Regions from separate parts of the Paenibacillus sp. WLX1005 genome, predicted to be linked through region 3. Evidence: predicted binding sites of a transcription regulator. Region 3 holds the regulator's gene; each other region holds the start of a gene.
The links. Region 3 encodes LexA, which represses DNA repair genes until DNA is damaged. Its sites were predicted from a motif close to CGAACATATGTTCG; they were not measured.
Positions count from the first base shown of each region.

Region 1: a site for LexA is predicted at 5,951-5,964, ahead of recA (recombinase RecA). Genes of this name have one in related genera too.
Region 2: a site for LexA is predicted at 8,212-8,225, ahead of ACE3MZ_RS08205 (DNA polymerase IV). Genes of this name have one in related genera too.

Region 1 is NZ_CP176756.1:2,149,779-2,160,178, forward strand. It holds gene ymfI (elongation factor P 5-aminopentanone reductase) at 1-340, shown strand, start outside; gene ACE3MZ_RS09365 (DUF3388 domain-containing protein) at 857-1,549, shown strand; gene ACE3MZ_RS09370 (helix-turn-helix domain-containing protein) at 1,607-2,716, shown strand; gene ACE3MZ_RS09375 (YajQ family cyclic di-GMP-binding protein) at 2,941-3,432, shown strand; gene pgsA (CDP-diacylglycerol--glycerol-3-phosphate 3-phosphatidyltransferase) at 3,565-4,155, shown strand; gene ACE3MZ_RS09385 (competence/damage-inducible protein A) at 4,422-5,720, shown strand; gene recA (recombinase RecA) at 6,035-7,102, shown strand; gene ACE3MZ_RS09395 (regulatory protein RecX) at 7,274-8,056, shown strand; gene rny (ribonuclease Y) at 8,697-10,238, shown strand; gene ACE3MZ_RS09405 (TIGR00282 family metallophosphoesterase) at 10,305-10,400, shown strand, end outside.
Region 2 is NZ_CP176756.1:1,890,245-1,900,644, forward strand. It holds gene ACE3MZ_RS08160 (DUF294 nucleotidyltransferase-like domain-containing protein) at 1-408, shown strand, start outside; gene ACE3MZ_RS08165 (exonuclease domain-containing protein) at 405-1,136, shown strand; gene ACE3MZ_RS08170 (M67 family metallopeptidase) at 1,225-1,776, opposite strand; gene cimA (citramalate synthase) at 1,868-3,487, opposite strand; gene ACE3MZ_RS08180 (hypothetical protein) at 3,795-4,391, shown strand; gene ACE3MZ_RS08185 (HEAT repeat domain-containing protein) at 4,632-6,251, shown strand; gene ACE3MZ_RS08190 (hypothetical protein) at 6,284-7,141, shown strand; gene ACE3MZ_RS08195 (hypothetical protein) at 7,160-7,537, shown strand; gene ACE3MZ_RS08200 (DUF6756 family protein) at 7,620-8,144, shown strand; gene ACE3MZ_RS08205 (DNA polymerase IV) at 8,345-9,634, shown strand; gene ACE3MZ_RS08210 (ferredoxin) at 9,866-10,102, shown strand.
Region 3 is NZ_CP176756.1:3,119,330-3,129,729, forward strand. It holds gene ACE3MZ_RS13290 (cyclic-phosphate processing receiver domain-containing protein) at 1-41, opposite strand, end outside; gene ACE3MZ_RS13295 (Fpg/Nei family DNA glycosylase) at 66-890, opposite strand; gene ACE3MZ_RS13300 (TIGR01457 family HAD-type hydrolase) at 967-1,752, opposite strand; gene rnz (ribonuclease Z) at 1,855-2,778, opposite strand; gene ACE3MZ_RS13310 (cupin domain-containing protein) at 3,311-3,850, shown strand; gene ACE3MZ_RS13315 (HAD family hydrolase) at 4,027-4,821, opposite strand; gene ACE3MZ_RS13320 (methyltransferase) at 4,983-5,513, opposite strand; gene ACE3MZ_RS13325 (DUF896 domain-containing protein) at 5,715-5,912, opposite strand; gene ACE3MZ_RS13330 (LysM peptidoglycan-binding domain-containing protein) at 6,104-6,751, opposite strand; gene lexA (transcriptional repressor LexA) at 7,221-7,847, shown strand; gene ACE3MZ_RS13340 (hypothetical protein) at 7,923-8,342, opposite strand; gene ACE3MZ_RS13345 (hypothetical protein) at 8,618-8,851, opposite strand; gene ACE3MZ_RS13350 (glycoside hydrolase family 127 protein) at 8,909-10,400, opposite strand, start outside.

The DNA of each region.
Region 1 (10,400 bases), 970 kb from region 3:
ACGCATTATTAATGTATCCAGCGTATGGGGAATTACCGGTGCCTCTTGCGAAGTACTGTATTCTGCCAGCAAAGGTGGCGTGAATGCTTTTACCAAAGCACTCGCCAAAGAATTAGCGCCTTCCGGTGTAACGGTAAATGCCATTGCGCCGGGCGCTGTGCGTACAGAGATGATTTCTCATTTGCAGCAGGATGAGATTCGGATGCTGGAAGATGATATTCCCGCCGGACGTATTGCCGAACCGGATGAGATTGCATCGATGGTGTACTTTTTATCGTTACCGGAATCAGGCTATATGACAGGGCAGGTGGTTAGTCCGAACGGTGGCTGGGTAACGTAACGGAGAGTCACTTTATGTTCATTCCCAAACGATAGAAGCTTCGGTACCGTCGTGTACAGTGAAGCTTCTATTCCTTGTTAGCGCATGGATATCTGATCATTATCAGCTCATTGTTATCCAATGATTATCTTTTACTGGATAGGCTATGCTGAATATGAGCTGTCAATGTCAATGATGACATCCCGGTTAAAAAGTTGTTTCCTTTCGCTTCTTGCCTTTCTATATCATTTTATATATCATTAACATGTTAAAGACGTGAAGTTCGCAGCCGGCTGAAGTCATGTACATGATCAGCCGCTTTTTATTATATGGCTGCTAGTCAGCCCTTCATGCAATACAGTCTATGATGATTCAATCACATATGAAATGCCCGTGCGGAATGATCCGCGTTATGAATGGGAAGAAAGGTTCGAGGTGAACGTGGAAGCAAAACAGACGAATCCGGAAGCGAAACAATGGTACTTGGAGTACAGGATACATAAAAACCGTCCTGGCTTACTTGGGGATGTGGCGTCACTGCTTGGTATGCTCAATGTCAACATCCGTACGATTAACGGGGTTGAAGGCAAAACGCGTGGTATGTTGCTGGAATCCGACGATGATGAGAAAATCGTGCTGCTTGGCGATATGTTGGCAAAAGTGACCAACATTACGATCACTGCGCTGCGTCAACCGAAGCTAGTCGATATTCTGGCTGTGCGTCATGGTCGTTATATCGAACGCGATTCCGATGACAAAAAGACATTTCGGTTTACACGCGATGAACTCGGTTTGCTGGTTGATTTTCTCGGTGAAGTGTTCAAGCGAGAAGGCAATCAAATTATCGGTCTGCGCGGGATGCCGCGTGTCGGTAAAACCGAATCCATTATCGCGGGCAGTGTATGCGCGATGAAGCGCTGGACGTTTGTCTCGTCGACACTGTTGCGCCAGACGGTGCGCAGTCAATTGTCCGAAGAGGAAATGAACCATGGCAATGTATTTATTATTGACGGGATCGTGAGTACCATTCGGTCAAATGAACGCCATTACCAGCTTTTGCAAGATATTATGCAGATGCCAAGTACGAAAGTAATTGAGCATCCCGATATCTTTGTACGGGAATCGGATTATGAGTACAGCGATTTCGACATTATTATCGAATTGCGCAACAATCCGGATGAAGAGATCGTTTATGATACATTCACGGAAACGTACACAGATGATATCTAAATGACCAATAAAGCTCAGTCTTTATGTGATAAAACAATCTAATCAGGAGGTAATCGTATGTCAGATCTGGGTCGCCAGTTACGGGACGCCCGCCTTGCACGGGGTTTATCGCTCGATGACGTGCAAGAAATGACCAAAATACGCAAGCGCTACTTGGAGGCCATCGAAGCGGGTGATTTCAAGGTGCTTCCCGGAAGTTTTTATGTTCGGGCATTTATCAAAACTTATGCAGAGGCTGTCGGTATTAGTCCGGACGAGCTGCTGCAAGAACATCAGGATGTTGTACCGGAGCCAGAGCCGGAAGCGGTGATGGAACCTGTTGCGCAACCGCGCAGAGCTGCACGGCGTAATGCCGCCGCTTCGGGACGTAGTGGCAAGTTGCTATCAACCATTTTAATGTGGGTGTTCCCGATTCTGATCATTGCACTGGTATGGATTTTTGTAATCAGCAAAAATTCTTCCCCGCAAATTGAAGAAACTGCAAGTAGTCAACAACAGGAACAGAATAATACACCGAATACTACCACTACCCCGCCTGCAACAGGTGGCAATGGCGGTACGACTCAAACTCCATCTGGTGCAGGTTCTGGACAGAATGGTGAATCTGCGGGTACAGGCACAAAGGAGAACCCAGAAGGCACGGGTACTACGGAAGGCACTGATCCAGAAGCGACTAACGGCGAAACGCCATCGACTGAAACGGGGACAACGGATGCTTCATCCACTCCGGTAGTCAGCGAAAGTGGCAAAGAAGGTCGCAATACTTTGTTCAATGTGAATTATACTGGTTCCGATACGTTGAAAGTAGACATTGCAGCTACTGGTCAAAGCTGGTTGGAAGTGTACAAATCTGCTGATTCCAGTGGTGAGCGTCTGTTCTTCAACAACACCGAGAGTGGACAAAACCTGTCCTACGATCTGACCGATTCCGGTCTGTATATTAAATCCGGTAATTCGCCAGCTACGAAGATTACGATCAATGGTCAGCCGATCACAGATGGCAAAGCGACTTCTCGTATCGTGCTAAAACTGGTAAAAGAAGCACCAACTACGGATGCAACTTCCACTTCCGGTACAACCGATGCGACAGGGACAACGGACGGTACGTCTACCTCTACCGACAGCACGGAAGGTACAACAACAGATTCCACATCCAGCAGTAACTGATAAACAATCACAAAGGACATCCCTTACTTCCGTTTTGCGGAACCGGATGTCCTTTTGCGAGTTTAGTTTATGTATGCAATGCATCTGAACGCATTCTTGTCTGAAGATGATCTTGAGTATTAGCTAGGAAGCGCATCATTAGCGTTTACACATCTGGATCACCGTTATCGTATTAGACTTGCACACCAATATCACCTATAATTTGACTAAAGGGGGAGACTTCTGTGGCTTCTGAAAATTCATTTGATATCGTATCCAAAATGGACATGCAAGAAATGACCAACGCAATTACTCAAACGGAAAAGGAAATCGCCAGCCGTTTTGATTTTAAAGGCAGCAAAAGTACACTGACATTGGAGAAAGAAACACTTGTGTTAGTATCCGATGACGATTACAAACTCGGTGCATTAATCGACGTTTTGCAATCGAAAATGGTAAAACGCGGTCTGCCGATCAAAAATATTGAATACGAAAAGGTCGAACCTGCTTCGATGGGAACCGTGCGTCAACGTCTCAAATTGAAGCAAGGCATTGATCAGGAAAATGCGAAAAAGATCAATATTCTCATTCGCGATTCCAAGCTAAAAGTGAAAAGTCAGATCCAAGGTGATCAAATCCGGGTAACGGGTAAAAACCGCGATGATCTGCAATCTATTATTCAACTGCTCCGCAAAGCGGATCTGCCGCTCGATCTTCAATTTACAAACCTGAAATAACAATTGCATGTAACGGTTTTGTTACAGGGCGGATGGAGGCTGCACGTTGATGTTGATAAACAAAATACGGTCGCATGCAGGTACATATAAGCGGCTATACCATAATGCTGGACTCAGCGTAGGAGGTACACTGTGAACCTGCCAAACCAAATCACGATGGCCCGCATTGCGCTTGTGCCGGTCATGATGCTGTTTTTGCTGGTTGATTTTCCTTTTGGCGAGCAGTTGTTGCATATCGGCAGTTCCTTTCAAGTAAGCTACAACGATCTGATTGCGGCATTTATTTTCATTGTTGCGGCAAGTACAGACGGAATTGACGGTCATATCGCACGTAGTCGCAATCTCGTTACCAACTTGGGCAAGCTGCTTGACCCACTGGCGGATAAGCTACTCGTATCCGCAGCGCTGATCTCGCTTGTATCCTTAGGCAAATGTGCGGCATGGATGGCGATTATTATCATCTTCCGCGAGTTTGCGATTACTGGTCTACGTCAGATTGCCTTATTGGAAGGCTCTGTCGTTGCAGCAAGCAACTGGGGCAAAGCAAAAACGATCACTCAAATCGTGGCGATCATTGCGCTAATGATTAACAATTTCCCATTTGCATTGATCGGTTTTCCATTTGCCGAAATTGCCATTTGGATTGCCACATTGATTACCCTATATTCGGGTGTCGATTATTTCATCAAAAATAAAAATTTGCTTCATTTTCATAATTCCTGATTAATGGTGAGCATAAGCTTCCAGCCGACGATGCAATAGTTATTTATAAGATCGTTGCAATCGGTAGTATGAACATGAAGCGGCAGTAAAGGCAATAGGGATCGCTCTATTGTCTTTTTCTGTGAGGATTCTTCGCTTTACAATGCTGCTTGTTTAAATCATGCAAACGTAACAGCAGAACAGCATAAGCATCCTCACATCCGCGTATGGAAGTAGATACACTATCAAACTCAATCATGCACTGTTTCAAAAGGGAGGATACAATCATGAAAGCCGTCAAAGCAGAAATTATCGCTGTTGGAACCGAGTTACTGCTCGGTCAAATTACAAATACGAATGCGCAATACCTGTCTCAGCAACTGTCTTATCTGGGCATTGATGTGTATTACCAGACCGTGGTTGGAGATAATCTAAACCGCTTGAAACAGGCAATCGAACTAGCAAGCAGTCGTGCGGATGTAGTTGTATTTTCCGGCGGAATCGGTCCAACGCAGGATGATCTGACCAAAGATGCTCTTGGTGAAGTACTGGGACGCTCACTGCACATCTATCCAGAAGCGATGCAAAAGATCGAAACGTTCTTTGAAGGTCGCGATAAGCCGATGACTGAAAATAACCGTCGTCAGGCAATTATTCTGGAGCATAGTCATCCGCTTGATAACGAAGTCGGTCTCGCAGTCGGAATCGCCATTAGTCAGAACGACAAGCATTATGTCGTGCTACCAGGACCACCGAAAGAACTCAAACCGATGTTTGAGCAGCAAGCAGTGCCTTGGTTATTGAGTAATGTGCTGTCCGGTGAGTATCCAATCTATTCCAAAATGTTGAAATTTGCCGGTATCGGTGAGTCCGCACTGGAAGACGCATTGCTGGATCTGATCAGCGCACAGACCGATCCGACGATTGCACCTTATGCCAAAGAAGCCGAAGTCACGATCCGCCTGACTACCAAAGCGCCGGATGAGAAACAAGCGATGGAGAAACTGAAAGCGATGGAAGCGGTCATTCGCGATCGTCTGCCAGATCATATGTATGCAGATCAGGATATCCGAATTGAGCAGCAGATTTTACAGATGATGACCGGTATGAAATTGACGCTTGCGGCGGCAGAGAGCTGCACCGGCGGTCTAATTATGGAAAATCTGACCAAAGTGCCAGGCAGTGCACTCGTATTTATGGGTGGAATCGTATCCTATTCCAACGAAATGAAAGAAAAGCTGCTTCAAATCCCGCATGATCTGCTGGAAGGCGAAGATGCACCGGGAGCCGTGAGTGAAGAGGTCGCGGAATTGATGGCACATGAAGCGCGCAAAATTCTGGATACTGACTTTGCCGTTGCAGTGACTGGAGTAGCAGGCCCGGGATCATCAGAACGCAAACCAGTCGGTCTGGTGTATATTGCTCTTGCCGAACGTGGACGAGATACAGCGGTATGGAAGCTGAACTTAAAAGGCAATCGCGAAGCCATTCGTATCCGCTCAGCTAAAAGTATCATGTATCGCCTCTGGCTTCGCCTCAAGCAGCTTCAACATGAACAACCTGGAATTACAGAGCACAAAGGGTAAACAGCCATTAGAGACGATCTGCGGGCTTGCAGATCGCATACAGCTATGCTATGATCACTGTAGCCGGAAGAACCGCAGCATACCATTGCTGCGGTTTTTTGTTTCATTAGGGAGAAAAGCATGTAATTCTTACATAACGGCTGCACAAAACAGTTTGAAAATAAGCCATTTTGTATTGTGATCACATTTTACAAAATTTGTAATATGGCGAACGGAGGGCTGCAAAAAGACGAATATATGTTCGAAAAAAGCTTGGCAAAAGGTGAAAATTGCAGTATAATTAGTTTATAAACATTGAGAAGGATGTGAGCTGATTGTCAGATCGTCGTGCTGCGCTGGATATGGCGCTTCGTCAAATAGAAAAACAATTCGGTAAAGGTTCCGTTATGAAACTCGGGGAATCTACGCATATGCAAGTTGAAGTTGTACCAAGTGGATCGATTGCTTTGGATATTGCTTTAGGAACAGGCGGAATGCCAAGAGGTCGTATCATTGAAATATACGGACCTGAATCTTCAGGTAAAACTACGGTTGCCCTTCATGCGGTTGCGGAAGTGCAAAAAGCCGGCGGTCAAGCAGCGTTTATCGATGCTGAGCACGCGCTGGACCCGCAATATGCTAAGAATCTGGGTGTAAATATCGATGAGCTGCTGCTGTCCCAGCCGGATACGGGTGAACAGGGTCTGGAAATCGCTGAAGCTCTCGTTCGTAGTGGTGCGGTTGATATCATCGTTATCGACTCCGTAGCAGCACTCGTGCCAAAAGCAGAGATCGAAGGCGAAATGGGTGACTCTCACGTCGGTTTGCAAGCACGTTTGATGTCTCAAGCGCTACGTAAACTGTCCGGTGCCATCAGCAAATCGAAAACAATCACTATCTTCATCAACCAATTACGTGAAAAAGTCGGCGTTATGTTCGGTAACCCGGAAACAACACCAGGTGGTCGTGCACTGAAATTCTACTCTACTGTACGTCTTGATGTGCGTCGTATTGAAGCTATCAAAAACGGTAACGACATCGTCGGTAACCGTACACGTATCAAAGTAGTAAAAAACAAAGTGGCACCTCCGTTCAAACAGGCAGAGATCGACATCATGTATGGTGAAGGTATCTCCAAAGAAGGTAGCTTAATCGATATCGGTACGGAAAAAGATATCGTAAATAAAAGTGGCGCTTGGTATTCGTATGATGGCGAGCGTATGGGTCAAGGTAGAGAAAATGCAAAGCAATTCCTGAAAGAAAATCCGCAAATCTCTCTGGTCATCGAAAACAGAATCCGTGAATTGAGCAACCTCAGTACACTGGTGGAAGCTCCTTCAGATGATCAAAAACGCAAAGAAGAATTGGAAGAGCAAGAACTGTTCTCGGAAGCAACAGAGTAATTCAGTCATTGCAGGTTCTATCATCCGAACATTTCGGATAGAGCAAATCAATACAGCCAGTCACTGATATGTGCCAGCATGTCAGTGACCCCAAGCGCCTGTAACGTGCATAACGTTCAGGCGCTTATTTTATATGCAAGTAAATCTGTACTCCAGAAGGGAACCATAGCGATGAATAACTTTAGATCGTTTCGCAAATCATCTCGCAAGTCGTCTCGTTCGCAGCAAGCCGAAGCTAACGAACAACCGAATGAATGGGAATTGGAAGAAGAATTCGATCAAAAAGCCGATCGACTAGATGATTTTCCGGATGATGGTGAATTGGAGATTATCTCTGTTGAACCGGTGCGCTGGCCGCGATTTCATTACCGGCTTACATTTGGCGAATTGAATCTGATCGTACACGAAGATGTTATGATCAAATATCGAATGCTAAAAGGGTATTCGTTTACGAAGGACGCATTACAGGAAATTATGGCTGCGAATGAGTTACAGGCAGCATATGCATCATCTGTCAATTATTTGAGTTACCGTTCCCGTACTCGTACGGAAGTTGCGCGTAAATTGCGTGAGAAAGAATATGAGAATCATGTGATTGAAGCAACATTAGAACGGTTGGAGCAGGAAAAGCTGATCGATGATGGACTGTTCGCCCAGCAGTGGGCAAAACAACGTGTGCGTACGCAAAAAAAAGGCAAAGTGTGGATTAGGCAGGAATTGCGACAAAAAGGTGTAGATCAGGAGCAAATCGAACAAGCACTTGGCGATATTGATGAAGACGAAGAGTTAAACAGTGCTGTACTGATGGCACAGAAGAAGTGGAACAGTACATCCGGTCAATGGCTGGACAAAAAGCGTAAAACGATGGCATACCTGATGCGTCGCGGATATTCTTCAGATCTGGTTCGCCGTGCATTGGCTCAGGTGGAGCAGAATCAAAATGAAGAGGAATAAGATTAATCCCTTCACGTTCTAATTTCTTCACTTCCTTATAGCAATAGGTAATACATGCGCAAAGTATACGACATAGACATTCAGCACTATAGGGGCCTAGATGCGGACTATGTGTATTTAGACGCTCATTGGAATAAAAGAATCATTTGAACAACATATAATAAAACAGAACTGGACAACTATTGTCCAACTCTAAATAAATACTGTTGTTTTGCACATTGGGGCGGATTCATAATTTTGTAATCAGAGAGCAGAACGCAAAAATCATCACAACACAATAATAACGAAATCAACTGTTTTTGCATTTATAGCGCCATCTATCGGCTGTTATGATACAAGTGTAAAGACAGAAATGCCAATTGCTTGACAATGTCTTTTGGCAAATAATAAAATGGATGTGTACAGTTTGTCATTTTTACGTCATTTTTAGCTTATTGACACCCGGTGGCGTAACGTCGACAGACTGTTGTACAAAGGCTTGAACAATGAAAATGTTTATCTCCCTTGAACAGGGAATTAGCACATGTACCCGCATGGGCGATGAAAGAGATTGTAAAGGGATGAAGCATTGCATTACCAATCAACAATGGTGGTAGTTCCCAAGGAATACCTTGGAGGAATCAGCGAGGAGGTGAACAGAATGGATTATCTCTGGATCATAATTCTCGTTGTTGCCGCATTATTCTTTGGGTTCGTGATCGGATATTTTATTCGCAAATCTCTTGCAGAAGCTAAAATTTCCAGTGCAGAAACTGCTGCCGCGCAAATCGTGGAAAATGCAAAAAAAGAAGCAGAAGCACTGAAAAAAGAAACAGTTCTGGAAGCAAAAGACGAAATCCACAAATTCAGAGCTGAAGCTGAAAAAGACATTCGTGAACGTCGGAATGAAAATCAACGGCTGGAAAGACGATTGTTGCAGAAGGAAGAGTCGCTGGATAAAAAGCTGGAATCACTGGAACGCAAAGAAGAACAAGTGGCTAACAAAGAGAAACGTATCGAAGAGACACAGCAACAAATCGAACAGCTATATGGCAGCCAGGTCGCAGAATTGGAACGTATCTCCAATCTGACCATGGAAGATGCACGCAGTATTATCCTGAGCAATGTTGAGCAGGAAGTGCGTCATGAAACTGCACAATTGATCAAAGATATTGAACAACAGGCGAAAAACGAAGCGGACAAAAAGTCGCGTGAAATCATCACACTTGCGATTCAGCGTTGTGCGGCGGACCACGTGGCAGAGACAACCGTTTCTGTTGTCACCTTGCCTAATGAAGAGATGAAAGGCCGGATTATCGGTCGTGAAGGTCGCAACATCCGTGCATTGGAAACATTAACGGGAATCGATCTGATTATCGATGATACACCGGAAGCGGTTATTTTATCCGGATTTGATCCGATTCGTCGTGAAATCGCTCGTACAGCATTGGAGAAATTGGTTGCTGACGGACGTATTCACCCGGCTCGTATCGAAGAGATGGTGGACAAATCCCGCCGCGAAGTGGATGAGCGCATTCGTGAATACGGAGAGCAATCGACATTCGAAGTCGGTGTACACGGTCTACACCCAGACCTGATCAAAATTCTGGGACGACTCAAGTTCCGTACCAGTTATGGTCAAAACGTGCTGAAACACTCCATGGAGGTCGCTTACCTTACTGGTCTGATGGCCGCCGAATTAGGTCAGGATATCACGCTTGCGAAACGTGCAGGCTTACTGCATGATATCGGTAAAGCGCTTGACCATGAAGTGGAAGGTTCACACGTAGAGATCGGTGTCGAACTGGCGAAGAAATACAAAGAGCATCCAGTCGTTATTAACAGTATCGCGTCTCACCACGGCGATACCGAAGCGACTTCGATTATCGCAATGCTGGTTGGTGCTGCTGACGCATTGTCTGCTGCTAGACCAGGAGCGAGACGCGAGACGCTGGAAACGTATATCCGTCGTCTGGAAAAGCTCGAAGAAATCTCAGAATCGTTCGATGGCGTCGAAAAATCGTATGCGATTCAAGCCGGACGCGAAATTCGCGTTATGGTGCAACCGGATAAGATTGACGATGCAGACAGTTTCCGACTGGCACGTGACATTACGAAAACGATTGAGAATGAACTGGATTATCCAGGGCATATCAAAGTTACCGTTATCCGTGAAACACGGGCGGTCGATTACGCAAAATAAAGAACATGCGAAAAGTGACCTGGATAACGGGTCACTTTTTGTATATGAAGACGGAGGAGAATCACCATCAAAGTTATTTTTATTGGAGATATTGTCGGTAGTACAGGGCGTAGAGCGATTAAAGCAAGCCTTCCTAGGTTAAAATCAAAGTATAACCCGGAC
Region 2 (10,400 bases), 1.2 Mb from region 3:
CTAGGGCAGATTGTGCCAGAGCGATTTGGTGAGCATGCGGGTGATTTTGACGTGAAGTATGGTATTTATATTCCGCTCGTGAATGCTTCGCGCTTTCTCGCTTTGCAAAATGGAATTTACGAATCATCGACGTTGAAGCGATTGGAGCGTCTCATTCAGCTGGAAGCGGCTTCGCTAGCGCTTCTGGAAATGATGCAGGATGCGTTTCGCACATCGCTACGGATGCGCAATTCGACGCCAATGCGTGAAGTGGATGATGGGTTGTATGAAAGTAGCGGATTTATGCTGCAAAAGGATTGGCGGCAGAAGCCGTTTTTCCATGAATTGAGGGAGAGTCTGGGTATTGTGAAAAAAGCACATCGCGTACTGCAACGTCAGCTACGCTTTCTGGAAAGGAGACGCTTATGAAAGAGCCAACAAAGACGGGAAATAGCTTTTGGAGAAGTTTGCGAAATGGCGGCGTACCGTCTGCCATCGCTTCGATCGTTGGTGCACCGTCTGCTCAGCAGATGGCTTTTATTCGTTCGCTTTCGCGTGAACAGCGTCGTCCAGAGGTGCTGCATTACCCGCTTAGTCGGCTGGAAACCGTCGTTTTTGATCTGGAAACGACGGGATTTCATCCACAGCATGGGGACGAGATCTTGTCTTTTGGGGCAATCAAAATGGTTGGCAACGAACAAGTGGGCGAGTTTTATACACTCGTTAATTCCAAAGTGCAGGTGCCAGACAATATTACTTCGTTAACCGGTATTACCCAGGAAATGGTTGAAGATGCGCCTTCCTTGATTGATGGGTTGCATGATTTCATGGCATTTGCTGAGCGGTCGGTACTCGTTGCACATGGAACGGGACATGACAAGGCGTTTCTCAATGCAGCACTGTGGAAAACGTCAAAAATCCAGTTGACGCATCGTATACTGGATACGATGATGATTGCGCGCTGGCTCAAGCCTTCACTTGGTAGTTACGGATTAGATGAGGTACTGGAGGAGGCTAACATTCCGGTGACCGTCAGACACCACGCGCTTGAGGATGCACGAATGACAGCGGGGTTATGGCGGGAATATCTTCGTCTCATGCGTCACAAGCAGGTGGATACTTTGGAAGATCTGTATGCGTGTTTGATCAATGTGTGAGGGATAGATGAGGATAGAATGGATGTCCTGTCATTAGGTAAATAATCCGTACAATCACTAGCAGATACAGCTGTTTATTGTCTGTCATTTACTCTGTCATGATGTTTAGCTGTGCTGTTTGCAGATTGTAGATCGGCAGAGGATAAGATGACGGATTGACCGATTGGTTGATCTGATACACATTAATGGGCGTTGTATTGATATCGGGATGATCTTGATTATCGCTTCTGTTGGATGATGCTACAAGCGAGCCGATGGCATAGATGGAGATCATAGCAGCAAATGCAGGAAGCTGTTGCAGATCAGTAGAGGATGGAATGGCTGCTGTCATAGGATGAGAGTGAAACAATCCGATCAATTCGCGCTCCCGATAACAGCAATCAATCCATTCCTGCGGATCGAGTGTAAAATGATGCAGCGGGTCATGTGCGACGTTACGCAGCCTCCGATAGGAGTGAATCTGTGTACTGCCCGCTGTTTTGGTACCGAGCAAGATCCCGCAGACTTCCATGTCAGGGAAGGATGTCATATGCTGTATCATTGCGTTATACGCGTCTGATGATATGGATAGGATGGACTTTTGTTGACAATGGGGAGTGTCTGCCAAGCGTATTACCCTCTCTCTACTTAGGCTTTCCATTGTGAATGGAGAGCCTCTTTTTTATGGATATCCAATAAATAGCCCCAAAATCTGTGAACGAATAATCGCAGATTTTGGGGCATGCTGTGTATTAATGATTGACGATTCCTTGCGATGTGGCAGCTGTTGTATTCGATGTTTCTGGCAACTGCTGACCAAGCAAGGCGTAGCGGATACTATCAACTAACGCTTCCCAGCTCGCTTCGATCACGTTGGCAGAGACACCGACGGTGCTCCATGTGCTTTGCAGATTTTGCGATTCGATCAGGACCCGGACTTTGGAAGCGGTCGCGTCGGCTTCGTCCAGCACACGGACTTTGTAGTCAGATAGATGCATCTCGCGCAGACTTGGATAGCAATGAATCAGTGCTTTGCGTAGCGCATTATCCAGTGCGTTGACTGGACCGTTGCCTTCGGCGGCAGTATAGATACTTTCACCGCCGATACGGATTTTGACAAAAGCTTCGGAGACGACAGCAGAGCCGGCATTTTTCTCAACTAGCATTTTGAACGATTCGAATACAAACAATTCGGATGTCTCGCCATTGGCTTCACGCAGTAGTAGCTCCAGCGAAGCATCTGCACCTTCGAATTGGTAACCTTGATGCTCCAGATCTTTGATTTTGCCAATGATCTGTTTGGTTTCTTCCTTTTCCGGGTTCAGATCGAGATTCATTTCTTTTGCCTTGGACAGGATATTGCTCTGCCCTGCCAGCTCGGAAACGAGAATACGCTGCTTGTTACCTACCTGTTCCGGCTCGATATGTTCATACGTACGCGAGTCGCGCAGAATAGCAGAGACGTGGATTCCGCCTTTATGAGCAAAGGCAGCATTGCCGACATACGGCTGATTGACCGGCATATGCACATTGGCAATCTCGCTCACATAGCGAGCGGTATTGGTCAACTGAGCAAGCTGCGCGGTCGGGATACAGTCATAATCCATTTTCAATTGTAAATTTGGCAAAATAGAGCACAAATTGGCGTTACCACAGCGTTCGCCATAACCGTTGATGGTGCCCTGTACTTGACGCGCTCCTGCCTGCACAGCGCTGAGTGTATTGGCAACTGCCAGCTCGCAATCGTTGTGCGTATGAATACCGATGCCAGCCCCACCCAGCTCCAGTCTCAGACTGGATACGATTTCATAAATTTCATGTGGCAATGTGCCTCCGTTTGTATCACACAGGGTTAGCCACTTTGCACCAGACTGATGTGCAGCACGGAGAACGGACAGCGCATATTCTGGATTGTTTTTGTAACCGTCAAAAAAGTGCTCGGCATCAAAAATCACTTCCATTTGCTGCTGCCTTAGAAACGAGATGGAGTCGGCGATCATCGCCAGATTTTCCTCCAGCGTAGTTTGTAGGGCAGTATGCACATGGAAATCCCATGACTTACCTACCAGCGTAGCTGCTTGTGCACCGGATTCGATCATACGTTGCAGGTTAACATCCTCATGAGCAACACTGCCTTTGCGGCGTGTACTGCCAAAAGCGGTAATCTTCGCGTTCAGCCCCAACTGCTGAACCCGTTTAAAAAACTCGATATCCTTGCCATTGCTACCCGGAATGCCGCCTTCGATGTAATGCACACCGAGTTCGTCGAGCTTTTTGGCGATTTTCAGCTTGTCGTCAGCCGACAGACTGATCCCCTCGCCCTGCGTACCGTCCCGTAACGTCGTGTCGAAAATCGAGATGGATTTGGACATGTTGCGGAATCCCCCTTTACATTGGACCAAGATTCATGAACATTCATATACAGTTGTCATAGGTGCAGGAATTTTAAGTATAATTGGTTATTATATCATTGGAGTCTATGTGAGGTATACGATAATTTTGCCGTAATGAGCCGCAAACATTCCGCTGTTTTTTGTGCATCATGCCAATGATCTTGACATGAATGACTGTTCATATCCAAAACTATCATGTATGAAGTACCAGTCTGATCACTACGCATCACAACGATCATTCTGTTAAAATAAAACAGGACAATGTAAACAACGGAGGAATCAGATCATGAAAATTGGAATTGAACATGTTGAACGTAATGGCAATCTGTATACCATTGACTATACGCTGGAAAAGCCACTACCATTCGATCTGCATGATATCGTGATGGTGCAAGCAGGCGATTATGTAGTAGGCAGTGTACGGCAGCTGGAAGATAAGCGGATTACGCTGTATATTGGCGATGATCAGCTGGAATGGGGACAGGAAGCGGTGATCCAGCTCGCCTTCTCGCCGACTGTATCGATTGAAGGTAGTCGCGAGATTATTGAGCAGCTGGGATATTTTCCTGACTTTGAAAAAGGAATCATTGTCGGCTACAATGTGGGCAAGGAGCAGGTGGAGCTGACGATTGAACTGCCTGACCCGGAAGTGCGGCATGATGTGAAGCTGACTTTTCTGGAGGCATTTGATATTGAGTTTTCACCACCGGATGCGCGTCTTAATGTGATCGCAGAGATTGATTTTCGGTACGAGGTGACAGATCTGGTTGTGGATATCGAAGCCGCACAAGGGCTTTCCGGCAGCTTTTTCTGCGGAAAAATTAAGGCGGAGCTGTTGGAATCTACATCTACAGACAAGGGAACAACTAGTACAGATAAATAATGAACTATGGTATGCAAGGCAGATCCTGATGCAGGGGTCTGCCTTTTTGTATGGTTCGATTGCGGTTGTACTTCCAAAAATGTAAAGGTATACTTTGATGTAAAAAGTAAAGACACGGATGATGTAATATTGATTTATCACAATCTAATTGAGCTATAATGTAGATATAAATAAGTTAGCATATCGGAATCAAAGGATAAGCGGTATCGGTACAGGCAGATGACGGAGGGGGAATTGGGAATGGCACGAGCGGGACGAGAATTATCCAAACAGGTGGTTGTTTGCCTGAACAAGCTGTACAAGCTGCAAAACAGCAAATGGTTGGAATTGATCCAGCGTTCGGGCGAATATGCAGCAATTCCATATCTGGTGCCGTTTCTGAGTAGCGATGATCATATGCTGGAGATGGCAGCGGAAAATACGATCAGTGATCTGCTACGTCGTTGTCCGCCTCATGAGCTGATATGGTTGAGCGAGCAAATGCGTGAGCATCTGCCTTATGCCTACCGGGAAAATAATCGGCGCTGGACGCAACTGACGACTGCGATCATGGGAAGTTGGAGTCATAGCGTGCACCCGGTGAAGTGGATCATGGCGAGCTTCCACCCAGATGGATATGTGCGTGAAGCAGCAGTCAAACGCATCGTATTGATTCGCGACGGCTCGGAAATTCCCTTTTTGCTCATTCGGATGAATGACTGGGTATCCAGTATTCGTTTTCGGGCGCACAAAGCGCTTCAACAACGGATTCACGAGCACAACGCCGATATTTTTATCCAAAATATTGCACTGGTGCAGCGTCTGACTGATTGTGGTCGGGAGCATCGCGAGCGATATGATGCATTGATTGAAGCGGTGTATGAATTGCTGCGTCGACCGGCATGTGCCGTTGCACTTCAGGCAGGTATGCAGGCAGAAGAAGTATATATTCGCCGATTCTGTTTCCAGCTTGGATTGCAATGCGATCATCTGAATACGGAACAACTGCTGCAATGGGCACTTCAGGATGTTGACAGCTCGATTCGGATCTGGGCGGCACGGCAGGTGTCGCAACGGCTACAAGGCGACAATCTGCTGTCCGTGTTGGAATATATGCGACATGATTCTTTTCCGCCTGTACGCCGAGAGGCACTGGAACAGCTAACATATGGATTCCGGGAGCAGGCGGCTCCGTATTTGCACCGTTCTTTGCTGGATCGTAATGCAGTTGTACGTGAAGTGGCGCGGCGGTGTATGAGTATAGTGGAACCGCTGAATCTGGTGGAATTTTATCTGGATACGATCTGGAATGCAGAGAACGATTCATCCAAACTGGCTACAGCTCTATATGGACTGGGCGAAACGGGGCAGGCGGAGGATGCCGAGGTGATCGCTGAGGAAGTAGATCACCCGGAAGTGGCGGTGCGCAAAGCTGTTATTCGTGGACTTGCACGGCTGGATATTCGTTCGTATGGTCATGTACTTCGTGCTGCCTTGTTGGACCCGCAACCGGGTATTTCTCGTGAAGCGGTACCTGCTATTCGTCGGCATATTTATATATTGAATCGGGATGAATGGTTGTATATCTTATCTGAAACGTATCCTCGGCATGTGCATCGGAATCTGCTGCGGCTGTTGCCTGCTTATGATCGTTGGGAGCAGCTGGATATGCTACTGGATATTTTGAATCAGGATACAGCGTCTTGGATTCGTCAGGCAGCAGGACATCAGCTGAATCGCTGGATTCATCAGTCTAATCGTAGCTTTCACATGCGTCCTTCGGAAGAGAAGGCGGATGATTTGCTGGACAAGCTGAAAGCGTGCGAGCGCCGGATGGATAGCAACAAAGCACATATGCTGCGCTGGATGATCACGTCCTGAACATGCATGATTTAGAAAGGAAGGGTTCAAGGATGGACAATGACATCAATCGATATCGTCAGCAGTTGGAAGCAGGCGAAGTTTCGACTACTCTCGAACTGACACACGGCGAAATGATTGCTTTGCGCAAGGCGCTAGCTTATTTGAAATTTGAATGTCTGGATCATGAAGCGAATCTGTATGCAGGTAGTACGTCGTTGAATAGCCTGCTGGGGAAAACGCTAGAGAAAGGACCACTGGCAGAGCATACCCGCCAGTTCTACAATCGTATAAACCCGCAGGCTGAGCAGTTTATCGCGGATCGTCTGGAGCTGGAATATGCATCCGAAGGTCGCTCGTGGCAACAGCTGGACACCCAATCCCGGCGCACGATTATGGAAGCGCGGTTGTATCCTTTTCCATATTCCGGTGACGTGCAGAACTATACGACATATGATGCACTCTTACCACAAGAAGGAACAGAACATGGTGAGCAATGGGCGCAACAGCTGGCGGATACGATGTACGAACCGCCACATTCGGAATGGATATCTACCCATTGGCAGCAGCTTGCACCATCGATGCGACAATTGTTGCTCGTGCTGGATTATGATATTGAGTTGCAAATGAACGGACTGCTCGGTTTGCTACATAATATCGGCAAACGTGAATATGAGCTGTTGCCGATGCTGAATGAGCTAGGTTTGCAGCAAGATGCACAATGGATCACTCCACTACAAATGCAGCAGCGACGCGAACAGGCAGAAGGTAATGAAGAGTATAGTGCATCGCTGCTAGAGCGTATTCGTGAAGTGGAGCGGCAGCTGTTAGTGTATCGCGATCCGGCAGCCTTTTATGAACGGATTTTTGGATATGCGGATCAAGTGTTGAAAAGTATACAATCGTCATAATGGAAAGGAGGATTGAAGATGGGTTGGGAATATGGTGTGACTGTAAAAGAACAAGATGATAACGATCAACACGCCGAACATACAGCGCGGCAGTTGATCCGCGTCTGGTATGAGCGACTATTTCATACATATGGGCAGCAGTATCGTTTTGAACAAGATGAAACTGGTTTTGCGGTGTACAATGATAACGAGCCAGACTGGCCCCATCTGTTGGAAGTACAGCTACAACCATCCTCTGTTGATGGACATTCATTATCGGATACATCGTCAATGCTAGGAAGTGTGGAATTGTATTTGTTATTTCATATTGGTGGAAAGCAAGCGGCACCGTTGCTGGAAGAAATCGATTCCGTTCTGGCACAGTACGCACCGGGTGTGGAGCGGTTTGAGTACTAGCCATAATAGAGTTGAACTCGCGTTCATATAGTAGGTCGTGTACATACATGGAGTTTGGAAACTATGAATCTTGGAGGCGAATATGACCCATTCAAGAAGACTTCGTATAGCCGATCCCATCCATACAACGAGAAAAGCTGTTGAGAGTGCTCGCAAGGAGCATCATATAACTGATGAACAATTTCATGAACTTAGTAAGTCGCAATGGCGGTCAGTATACAATCAATTGACGAAAAGATTCGTACCACGTGGCGCATTCCCAGATGGAAGAACTCTTTATCAGTGCTGGCAGTACTGGGAAGACAAATATGAAGTGTTATATTCTGGTGAAGCTTATTTAGAAGATTTGAATGTTCTTATTCCATCCAAGCAAACAGTGTGGTTATTGGCAGAAGAACATTCATATGGACGGAAAGACTATTGGCTATATGAGGGCGATGTAGATGCCATTTATCAAATCATTGGCGCAGCAGCATTATACAATTATATGATCGTTTCGAAAAAGTACGATTGGATATTGGCTGAAGATCAAGATGGATTTTTATTTGGAAAAGGCAAGCTTATTGTTGATCGTATGATCTCATTGCGCAATCTCAAAAACCTGTAATTCTTCGCAAAATGATAGACTCCGAATAGTCATTGTCAGATGACTGTTCTTTTTTTATAATTAATATAGAACACATATTCGCCATATGATTGTGGGACGGATGATTTTCATGTCAATATACTGAGCAATAAGTAGCAAAGCTTCAAAATAAATCGGTATACTATTGCGGGATGAGCTGGAAGATGACAGGAGGGGAAGACATGAAGGACGAGACCAGCGGATATTATCCGGCGCGCGGACGGGTGATTTTGCATGTGGATATGAATGCTTTTTATTGTTCGGTGCACGCAGCGGAAGAACCGGATAAATACAATGGCAAGCCGACAGCAGTAGCGGGCAGTGTGGAGCTGCGGCGTGGTATTGTCGTGACCGCTTCGTATGAAGCACGACGAGTCGGTGTTAAGACAGGCATGCTCGTTGGGCAAGCGCTGCAAAAGTGTCCCAAACTTACGCTGATATCGCCGGACTTTACATTGTATCGCAAGTATTCAGCGGCTTTTATGAATATTGCTTACAGTTATACCCCTCTGTTGCAGGCAACTTCCATCGACGAATGTTATCTCGATATTACCGGCTCCAGTCAGTTTGGCACACCGATGGAGATTGCTGCTGAACTGCAAAACCGGATTCGTGACGAATTGCGCCTACCTTGTTCAGTCGGAGTGGCGCCCAACAAGCTGCTTGCTAAGATGGCGTCAGATATGAAAAAGCCAAACGGTATCTCTGTGCTGCGAATTCGTGATGTGCCACGTCTGCTGTGGGATCAGCCGTGTGCGCAATTGTTTGGCATCGGCAACAAAACAGCAGCCAAGCTGAGGGATATGGGCATTCGTACGCTTGGACAACTGGCAGCAGCAGATGAAGCGCGCTTAAAAGCGCGTTTTGGCGTGATGGGTAGCTGGCTCAAGCAGGCAGCAAACGGTATCGACCATTCACTAGTTGAGCCGGACAATGAACCGAACAAATCGGTCGGTCATACAACGACACTGCCTGCCGATATTCAAGATATGGAGGATATCCGGCGCGTTATGCTGAATCTGAGCGATCAGGTGTGCAGGCGGATGAGGCGGCAAAAGCTGATGGCGCATACGGTGCAGATTACGATCCGCACACCAGATATGAAGACGATTACTCGGTCGCGTGCGCTACCTGTGCCGACGGAAACGGCAGAGGATGTATTTCATGAAGCGTGCGAGCTGTATCAACGGCATTGGCTAGGACGTGGTCCGGTACGTTTGCTCGGTATTACTTTGCAAAATCTACTGCCGCGCGAAGAGGCTGCAATTCAGCTCGATCTGTTCGATTACGAGCGCCAGCCGCAAAAGCAGGAGCTCAATCACATTATCGATCAGCTGCGTGACAAATTCGGCGAGAATGCCGTGCTTACCGCCGGGATGCTGGGCAATGATCCATCCGTTCTGATTCGTAATCATAAGGTCAGAGGCACGTCATTGCAGCGGGACGGACGGCGTTTTGAGCACGAGGAATGAGTATTTGCATTGCCTATATAATATGGGGCGTTTAAGCTGTTAGCGGAAAGGGTAAAATTTTAAATATCGGCGGTATAACGCCATTACAGAGTGGATATCTAGTTACGATGACTTGCTGTGATGAGGATTGTATTTGAAATTATGCGCTCTTTGTATTATATTTTGATTATCTGTACAGACTGGGTGTCACATAAACAGACAACTGGAAAGCAATGATGGGAGGATATACAGATGAGTAAATATACTTGGGTAGACAAAGATACATGCATCGCTTGTGGCGCATGCGGAGCAACAGCTCCTGATATCTACGATTACGATGATGAAGGCTTGGCAGAAGTGATTTTCGGCGGTGACAACAACCGCGGTGTGACTGCCATTCCAGAAGACATGTACGAAGATATGGTAGACGCTTGCGACGGTTGCCCAACCGATTCGATTCGTGTTGAAGAAGAACCGTTTGCTGAGTAATTCCAGTAATATTGCTTCAACGGTCCATTGAGGCGATTTTGTTCCAAAAGAAGAGGAAAAGGCGTTTTTCCCGCAACAGGGAAAGGCGCCTTTTTTAATGACATGATAGAAGGCGTATCCATAATCATATTTTAATTTCATATTTCTGGAAAATTGCGTTATATTGCAAGCTGAATTTGATGCCTCAGCCCTACCGTTTGTCTATCGACAAAATCATGATCGTAACCGATAAAGAAGATAATGGACATTTTGTTGGCAATCGCATACATATACATACTATTGCCGCAGGAACAGCAGG
Region 3 (10,400 bases):
TTTGGACACGGACGGTAATCATCCAGATACAGATGAATCATCAGCTGTCCCTCCCGCTTTCGTAATTAATTGGCAAATTGCGATGCTGGACAATAATATGTCTTTTTCCCAGCTACTTCTGTTTTGACAACGGTATCGGTAGACGAGCGAACAGATGGTTCCCCTTCACGTTCATATACACGGCGCAGCGCATGGAAACCTCCGGTTAACGCATCGTTAGCAGTCAATGGCTGACCTTCCATATGACCGCCTGCTTCGATCGCCTCTTGCAGCACGATATGCATTGCATCATATAACTTGCCAAGCGCTTCTTCATCTAATTCCTGCACTTTGGCAGTTGGTAACAAACCTGCGGTAAATGCGATCTCGTCCGCATAATAGCTGCCAATTCCTGCAATTACGGATTGATTCAGCAATGCTGTTTTCAATGCACCACGACGACTTTTGATCAGACTTGTAAATTGCTCACGCGTTAATTTGCGATCGGTTGCTTCTGGACCGAGATCGGCAAAATACGCCTGCGCTTCTTTTGCCGAACAGAAGTGGAAGATGCCCTGACGACCAGCGGTATAGTACAACGAAGTACCGTCCTCAAACTGCAACTCCACATCGGACTTGCGGTTCGCATGTTGCTCACGCACACCATAGTAGAGCGAGCTGCCCAGTACGATGCTCATTATGATGCGGTGTCCGCTGTGCAGGTGCAGATTCAGATATTTGCCGCGACGTTCGATAAAAGCAACCCGGTTGCCGCTCAGCAGCATATTGGTAGGATCAGCTTCTACGTTCGATACACGAGCAAGCCCAAGTACCATTTTCTCAATCGATGTATTTAAAATGTAACGAGTCAGTTGAATCTTGTAATTTTCCAGTTCTGGCAATTCAGGCATAATGTTGTCCCTCTCTCTCTGATAATAAAACTGCAATGTAATCTATATTCATACTTGATTCATACTTCGTATACGTTTATCGTGCAGTCGGTTGAATCTCTGCCAGTGATGCACAGATGCGATCTGCTTTCACACCGCTACGCGCTTCGTGAGCAGACAGATTATCCGCTGTTGTCACTCCGGTCGTAACGAGAATGGTCTGACATCCAGCAGCAGCTCCGGCTGCAATATCAGTCAGCATATTGTCGCCAACTACGATCGTATCAGAGGCAGGCAACCCGATTCGATCTAGCGCATATTGCATCAGTATCGAAGATGGCTTGCCAATAATAATCGGCTCTACTGCGGCAGCGGCTGAGATTGCTGCGCCCAGTGTTCCCGCTCCCGGCAGCAAGCCATCATGAGACGGCAATTGCAGATCAGGATTCGTCAGAACAAAGCGTGCGCCCTGCCCGATCAATCGTAACGCCATCGTTAGCTTGTCATAATCAAACTGACGGTCAATCCCTTGCAGCACATAATCTGGCTGCTCATCAGTTACGATCAATCCTGCTTCCTCTACTGCGTTGATCAAGCCCGGTTCGCCGATCACATAGACGCGTGCCCCCGGCTGTTCATCCGCGATGTAGGCGGCAGCGGCGAGCGCTGATGTGCATACTTGATTTGGCGTTGCTTCAATACCTAGCTCGGTCAGATGTGCAGCCACTCCCGCGGCTGTACGTGAGGAATTATTCGTCACATACAGATATGGCGTCTGCGCCTGCTCAAGCTGCTTGATCCATGCTGCCGCGCCGGGAATCACACGGTTGCCGTGATATAGCGTTCCATCAAGATCAATCAGCATTCCTTTCGTATGCCCCATCCTATAGCCATCCTCTCTATTACTCACAATCCCCATTGTAAAAAAAGTTGCGGCATAAGGCAAACGATTTGCTCACCTGACCGCAACCTGTTTTCTATTTTGTTATGCGTTTATTGGAAATAGCATATGCTCTACTGCCAATTCCGTATGCTCAAACACCGCTTTTGCTTCTTGCAGTAGATCCTGAAGCTGCGCTTCGTCCTTATATCGGGAGCTAAAATGAGTCAAAATCAACTCCTGCGCACCAGCTTCATGAGCTGCCTTCGCTGCTTGCAGCGCGGTACTGTGATAATACTTGCGAGCTGTATCTTTTAGATCATGCAAAAAGGTCGCTTCATGCACGAGCATATTGGCGTCTTTGGCTAGCACCAGCACATTGTCGCATGGTCGTGTATCACCAAGGATCGTAACGATCTTGCCCTTTTTCGGTTCGCCAACTACTTGATGCGAATGCAGTGTCTCACCGTTGTCCAGCGTAATGCTACCGCCATTTTTCAGCTTGCCATAGATCGGTCCTGGCTTGATGCCATATTGCTTTAATAATTCAAAATTCAATTGCCCCGGACGATCCTTTTCGATGATGCGATAACCGTAGCTATCGATCCGGTGCTCCAGCAATGCTGATTCTACACGGAAGGTCTCGTCTTCAAATACGACTCCACCCTCGTGCTCATGTACATTCAGTTCGTATTCTACGCGTGATTGACTGAGTCCCATCGCTGTATCGACGAACTGTTTGATGCCCGGAGGACCGTACACATCCAGCGATGTCAAACCGCCTTGATTGGAACGGCTCGATAGCAGCCCTGGCAATCCAAACAGATGATCGCCATGCAGATGAGTAATGAAGATTTTTTCTAACTTGCTCAGCTTCAATTGGGAGCGCAGTACCTGATGTTGCGTGCCTTCGCCGCAATCAAACATCCACAGTGCCTTGCGCTCCTCATATAGCCGCAATCCAATCGAGGTTACATTGCGCTGAAGCGTAGGCACACCAGCATTGGTACCTAGAAAATAAAGTTCCATACGTCAAACCTTCTCTCTATAATAACAGCACAATCATACGAATCATGCTTGTTTATGCAAATTGATAATATCCTTTATCATATCATGTTATGCGTATAGTAAAAAGCCGTTCAGCAAATAGAATATATACAGGGTAGCGACGAATGTTAATAACCAATATTGATATTGAGACCAGCTGTTTGGTTTTCTAAACTTATGCTTCATTTACCCTAACCAATATTGGGATAAGCAAAATGAATATGTTGCTATTTACATCTTGATTGTATGATATATGTCTCTCTTATTCTGCTGTTCCTTTTCCTACTATGCGTTTTCTTATGCCAACGTATAAATCAGACTTGAACCTAACATCAAGCTGCTATATGATCAAACGTAACACTTGCATAAACTTGCATTTTTAAGATTAAAGCTGCATTTCTCAATATTCGCTATGTATCAGCTTAAAATCATAATGAGTTTTTAATGAAACTATCGACAAGGTTCAACATATCTTTTATAATACTTAAAAAACCAAGGAAAGAAGGGTAATCCGATGGCTGAAATCAGAATTAGAAATACGGATGAAAGAATTTCCGGTGATGACAACGTACTAGCGTTTTTGAACCAGCATGAAGTTGTGTATGAGAAATGGGATGTATCCAAACTCGCTTCCGAGCTGAGTGAGAACTTCTCCCTGACAGATGAGCAAAAGCAAGAAGTGCTAAATACATTTGAATCTGAAATCAAAGACTTGTCTGCACGCCGCGGCTATCGTACATGGGATGTTATTACCCTGTCCGAAGCAACACCGGATCTGGAAGCGAAGCTTGCCAAATTCGAAGAGATTCATACTCATACCGAAGATGAGATCCGTGCAATTGTATCGGGTAATGGTATTTTCATCATCAAAAGCCCGGAACACGGCTACTTTGATGTAGAACTGGAGCCAGGTGATGTAATCTCTGTACCGGAAAATACACCTCACTTCTTCACACTAGTCGAAAACCGTAAAATCGTTGCAGTGCGCCTGTTTGTAGAAACAGACGGCTGGGTGGCACATCCATTTGCAGATTCTTCGTTCCAAAAAGCCTAAGCCAACGCTTGGATAAGTGTTATGTATTCCGGTTACAACGGATGAAATAATCATCTGCATCCTCTATAATGAATAGTCCATGAATAAAAATACGCTCCCGATTCGCAAAAGGTTTATCCTTTATGCTGCGGGAGCGTGTTTGTGTTTCCATATTGTATTGCTATTCTAGCGCTATATTATACAAGCTGTTCAGATATCTGGTGAATCTCACTCAAATGCTTGATTTCATAATTCGGCTGAATATCGCTGTCATTGGTTTTGGCATTGCGATTCAACCATACCGTGTTGATGCCAGCTGCCAGCCCGCCTTTGATGTCGGTCGTTAGCTTATCACCTACCATTAGCGCCTGTTCCGGCTGAACGTGCAGCAGCTCCAGCGCATGACGGAAAATCGACGGATCTGGTTTGCCTTTGCCATATGCGCCAGATACGAGAATGTGATCAAAAAACGGTGCCAGCTCTGGTACGCCGTCCAGCTTCTCCTGTTGCAATGCCGGACAACCATTGGTGAGCAGCAGCAGTTTCACTTTGCCCTGTAATTCACCGAGAATTTGCAGCGTTTCTTCATACATATGCGGACGATTGCGACGTTCCTGTACAAAACGATCTGCCAGCAATTGAGCCAGCTCTTCATTTTCTACACCAACTGCACTCAAACCTCTGCGCCAAGCTTCGGTGCGATAGATCGGTGCGATGCGTTCCAATTCACGAAATTCCGGTTGATCGCCAGCGCTGAATTGTGCCCATAGACCTTCAAATGGATTAATACCAATCATCTGGGTAAACGGAAACGTCTCATACGATTCATATAACGCACGCGCTTCACGACGCACAGCGGCTTCCAATTCGACTGTATCTACGCCTGCCTGCTCGGCAGCAAACAAGCAGGTTTGTTCAAATGCTTCTTCAATACTGCGTTCATCCCACAACAGCGTATCATCCAAATCAAACAAAACAGCTTCAATAGTCAAGTTCAAACCCTCCCGGCGATAGTTAAGCATATTGATATAGCGAAACAGGCAATCAAGAGCACAGCATATGATCTAATAACCTTCATATCCTCTGTCTCTCCGATATACCTGTTACTCTAATTTCATTCATTTATTGTAAATCATATAGTGGTATGACAATGTTACAGTTTATCTTCGATCGTAATGTGGTGCTGTGCTGCGAACATACGCAGATGCTCTGCCATCGCTGCTGTATCATAACGATTCAGCGTACGTGCGAATACCCATGCGCCACCTTTGGTGCTGTGCTCAATAACGACATAGCCTTTTTGCAAACGAATCTTCTTCACTTTGTCAGCGGTAATGATACGATCACGGTTAAACTTAGTCGTGATCAGGGAGTCTTTGCCGATTTTCAAATATGGACGACGGAAGTACAGAACGACTCCGAGGAATACATACAGCAGAACAGTCACAACAAACAAGATGGTGCTACTATTGGTCGCCGGATACATAATCCCCATGATACCGTATACAACTCCGAGCAGAACGAGCGTTGCCGGGAACACAAAATTGCGTCCTTTGTATGTGGTAAATTCGGATGCGGTATTACTGGTGCCGTTACTACCGATTCGATCTTGACCGGCTTTTTTGCGGCGATCGTTCACTTGCTTCGTATTGCGTTTGACTTGCCTTTCCCAGGAACGGGACATCGCATTTCCCCCTAAATAAAATTGATGAATATTACTTCTATTCAGACATGCAGAGTCCAAAAGCAGCTTCTGCACGCTCAAATACAGACAAACGCCGCAAATAAAAGAAGATGCCGGGGCTTGATCATGGATCAGCTGCGACATCCCTATATGGTTATTGCGTCGATGATCATAACCGGATTGGACGGGTCAGCCCGTCGTTTATTTGCCCTTTTCTTCCGTTTCACTGTCCTCGACCCATTCGATCGTGTCTAGTTGCTGACGGAAATTGCGGCGGATGTTGCCAAGATAAACGGCACGGAGTTCATCACGTTCTACTGTTTCTTCTTCAGTTAGACCGGATTCCTTCTTTTTACGTGCCAATTCGTTAATGCGTGCAATGATTACATCGATGTCCATAACTACCCTCCCAAAACTCTCTTTTCTAACTTTGACATGTAAAAAAAAGCTTGTCAAGGTTATTCACACCGTGACAAGCCACCAATATGGCATATATGTAAAACCGGAGGAGAACCGGTTCGTTAACTGTTAGATCAAGCATATCAAAACTGTCATATTAACGTAGGAAGTAACTTGCTTGCATATTCCTATTATCGTTGGTTCGGAATCACCAATACGTCACCGCTTTGAATCTCGCTGGTCGCCAAATTGTTCTCATCCCGAATCTCTGCGATGTAATCGCGAATATCAGCATCTGGTGCTTTGTATTGAGAAGCAATCGCCCACAGGCTGTCACCGTCAGATACGATTACATGTTGCTTCATCGCCGGAGATTCGTCCGCGACTACAAAGTGCTGTACTCCGCCATACAGCAATACACTCGCGAACAGCAGACAAACAAACATGCGTCCGGTGGAATTCCAATTCGACTTGCGGGATGGACGTTTGCGTTTCTTTTTACTATTTAGCGATTTGCGCGCGGTCATCTGAATCAGTTCTAGCGTTTTCTGCCGGAAGGTGCGATGCGACTTGCGTGTACCGGATGATTGGCGCTTGTTCTCGCCAGATACATACGTCCATTCGGTCACTGCCGGTTCTTGGGGCGATGCTGGATTGCGCACTGCTGAATTCTGACGGATATTGCCTGAGCGAGATGTAGAAATAGAAGATGCAGAGATGTTCGATGAGGCAGAAGTTGTATGAGAAGAACCGGTGTCTGTTCCTTTGACGATAGGCTCGATGGTTTGCGATTCCTGTTCTTGTTGGTGGATACTTTTATATGTAGAATATTTTAGCATGTGCTTCACGCTCCAAACGTTTGTTCTTGTTTTCCTGAAAAGAATATAACACGAACATATGTTTTGATCAAGCACTTTTTCGAACCTTTGTTCGCTTTTTAGTTAAAACAATACCGAATACCTGTTCCTATAATTGAATAGAGTCTACAGTACTGAATAATCTCCGTTTGTAAGTTGCCCTTTTACTTTCTATATCGATAAATTATGTAGTTGTAGTTGTAGTTGCTACATTCACAATTGCGTATAGTTGAATCTTTATATTTGGATACAGCGATCTGTAATTATTGAGATTCAACGATTGATTATTTATTTTTTGAAATGCAGGTTATTCTTAAAAATGAAGATCCTTTCATGTAACTTCTGTTCGCATTTTATATATTCTTGCTAAATTTTAGAACTTATGTTTGTGCGAACGGTAGTTCTGTGTTATACTTTTCCCAAACGTTACTAGTATTGGGGTTGATACGGTATGTCCAAGATTTCTAGCCGCCAACAGGCGATTCTGGAATTTATCCGGAATGAAGTAAAACTGAAAGGCTATCCGCCATCCGTTCGTGAGATCGGCGAAGCGGTCGGTCTTGCCTCCAGCTCCACTGTACACGGTCACCTTGATCGTTTGGAGAAGAAAGGCTTGATCCGTCGCGACCCGACTAAACCACGTGCGATTGAGCTGCTTGGTCAGGAAGAGTCCGAAAATAATCTGTTGTTTGCGCAATCGGTATCTCGTGTACCAATCATCGGTAAAGTAACTGCTGGTGTTCCGATTACTGCAACTGAGCATATTGAAGATTACTTCCCACTGCCACAGCAATTTACTGGTGATAACCAAATTTTTATGCTTTCCGTTATTGGCGATAGTATGATCGAAGCCGGTATTCACAACGGTGATTATGTGATCGTTCGTCAGCAACAAACCGCGGACAACGGCGATATCGTTGTTGCGATGACCGAAGATGACGAAGCAACTGTCAAAACCTTTTATAAGGAAAAAGACCATATTCGTCTTCAACCGGAGAATCCAACATACGAGCCGTTGCGCCTGACCCGTGTTACCATTCTTGGTAAAGTGGTTGGATTGTTCCGTAATTTGCACTGATTCTGCCCGGTATCAGCTGCATTACAAAAAGACTCCTGATCATCACATCAGGAGTCTTTTTTGTGCTTATTTATGTTATCCTTGCCTCGCTGTTACTTGCTGTTCACCGATATCACCCTTTTTCAATCGTGCCAATTCCATCCGGAACATTTGCATAAGTGCGTTGATATTAGTAATCTCGGCATGATGCTGACGTTCTAGTTCCTCAATTTTGGCGCTGAACACATCTTTGGCTTTGCTGGCGTGAAACATATAGGAGCTATAATCTTCATACGTCTGCCCTTGCGGCACACCGGTGCGCTCGACAGCGCTATAGATGTCCTCTAACCTGCGGCATACTTCATATTCATGCCGTACGTCAATGACTTCTTCGCCGGATACATTATTTTCATGAAGCGGATTATCAATCGTATACAGCTGTTTCAAACGGGCAGTTAAGTTTCTCAAATGCTGTTCGTATACAAGCGTCAATCGTTCTCTTACTTCTTCGTCCATCGCTTTTCCTCCTTGACAATGCAGGCATAGCCGCAGATGAATGGTTTGTTTTTCCAGTGTTTGCTTGTCCTGCTGAACTATATTACCCATGAGGCAGATATTCCTATCTTCGGCATAATGAGGTGGATATGTTATGGCTACCAATCAGCTTTTATTGAAAAAGAGGACAGCAAACACCGGTGTATGATCATACACCGGTGTAGCTTCAGACGATTATGCAGATGTGCTAATATGATATGCCTCTTTTAAAATATTCAGGTTTGTAGTAGTTCTGTTTAAAATAATTTCGTTTCCAGCACTTTAGCCATTAATGCTTTGAAATCTTTATTCTCTGCCTTTTCCGCCAGTTGATTTTCCATGGTGTTAAACTTTTCTGCCAGAAAATAGGCATTTAAATACAACGCTAAATGATCCTTGGCAATCGCTTCGGCATGCTGTTGTTGAGATACGTAACCAGTGATGACCTGCCCTGCAAATGTAGCGGGATGGATATTCACTTTATTCCGCATGCAAGATGTCCTCCTTTTGCCTTTGTTAGTAATAATGCTCTGCTGTGCAGGGTCTGTCTAGGATGTATGCAGCCATACTTGCATCTCACCAGACTTGCGATTCGCCCAGCTGTAATACGGAATCAGCGTCAAGGTATGCGGGACATATGTTCCTTTTACAAAGGAACGATACAATTCACCTGCCCACTCCGCTGCAATCTGCTGTCGCTGCGCCTCTACTTGAATCACACCTACGCCTCCGAGTAACTCCGGCTGGAACTGGTACGTGTACTCCGCTTCAGGCGATACTCGAATGAGATGTAGATTGTCACCATTATCCTCTTCTTCTGCGCAATACATGAGCGGTCCGCGCCCAATCGCCAGCTTGCCCTGATCGCTTCGTACTAATGGATGCGCCGCATACTGACGAATATCCATCGGCAAAATCAGTTTGATCTGATCCCCATCCTGCCATACTCTATGCAGTGCTATATATCCATCCTGCGGCTCTGCGATGACTGATTCGCCGTTTATCTGAAGCGTATAGCCATCTGCCCAATATGGAATACGTAGCGTAAATGTAAAGGCTACTGGTTCAGCAGTATGGATACTCATGTGCACCTGCCCTTCCCACGGCAACTGGCTATGCTGTTGTAGCTGCACTTGCTGACCGTTTAATTCCAGATGGGCTGTACCTGTTACGTACAGGTGCGTATGAATAATCTGATGCTCAGCATCCACGGTATACACATACTTGTGCAGCGATGTGAGCAGACGTGCCAGATTGGGTGGGCAGCAGGCGCAACCGAACCAGGCGGGACGCGTAAATTTGACATGACTTTTGCCTGGATCGTGGATGCTGTTCTCTGGACGCACTTCCAGTGGATTCACATAATAAAAGTGCTTGCCGTCCAGCGCCATGCCGCCGATCGCCGTATTGTACAGTGCACGCTCCAATACATCGGCGTACTGCGATTTGACTTCATTTTTTAACATCGTAAAGGCGAAAAAGATCAAACCGATCGAAGCGCATGTTTCGCAATACATCGTATCGTTGGGCAGATTATAATCCAGTGTAAATGCTTCACCATCTACTGTAGAGCCAATACCACCGGTAATGTACATACGCTTGCTTACGAGATTGTTCCACAGTCGACGACAGGCTGCCAGCATCTGTTCATCCCCCGCCAGATGTGCAGCATCTGCCATCCCAGCACATAGATACACCAGCCGCACCGCATGCCCTTCTGCGGTTTCCTGTTCCAAAATCGGCTTATGCGCCTGATAATACTCAAGCGGACGATGCTGCATACCTTCAATTACCGGACGAGTACCTGGATCTGCCGCATGCTGTCTGGCAAAAAAGGTAGGATCTGTACCACGCTCATACAAAAAGTAACGGCTTAATTCCAGATAACGCGATTCACCTGTCAACGCATACAGACGAGTCAGAGCTAGCTCAATTTCTTCATGACCGTCATAGCCCTGAATTTTGCCTGCTTCCTTACCAAAATGATGATCAATACAATCTGCAAGACGGCAAGCAATGGACAAGGCTTTTTCACTGTTA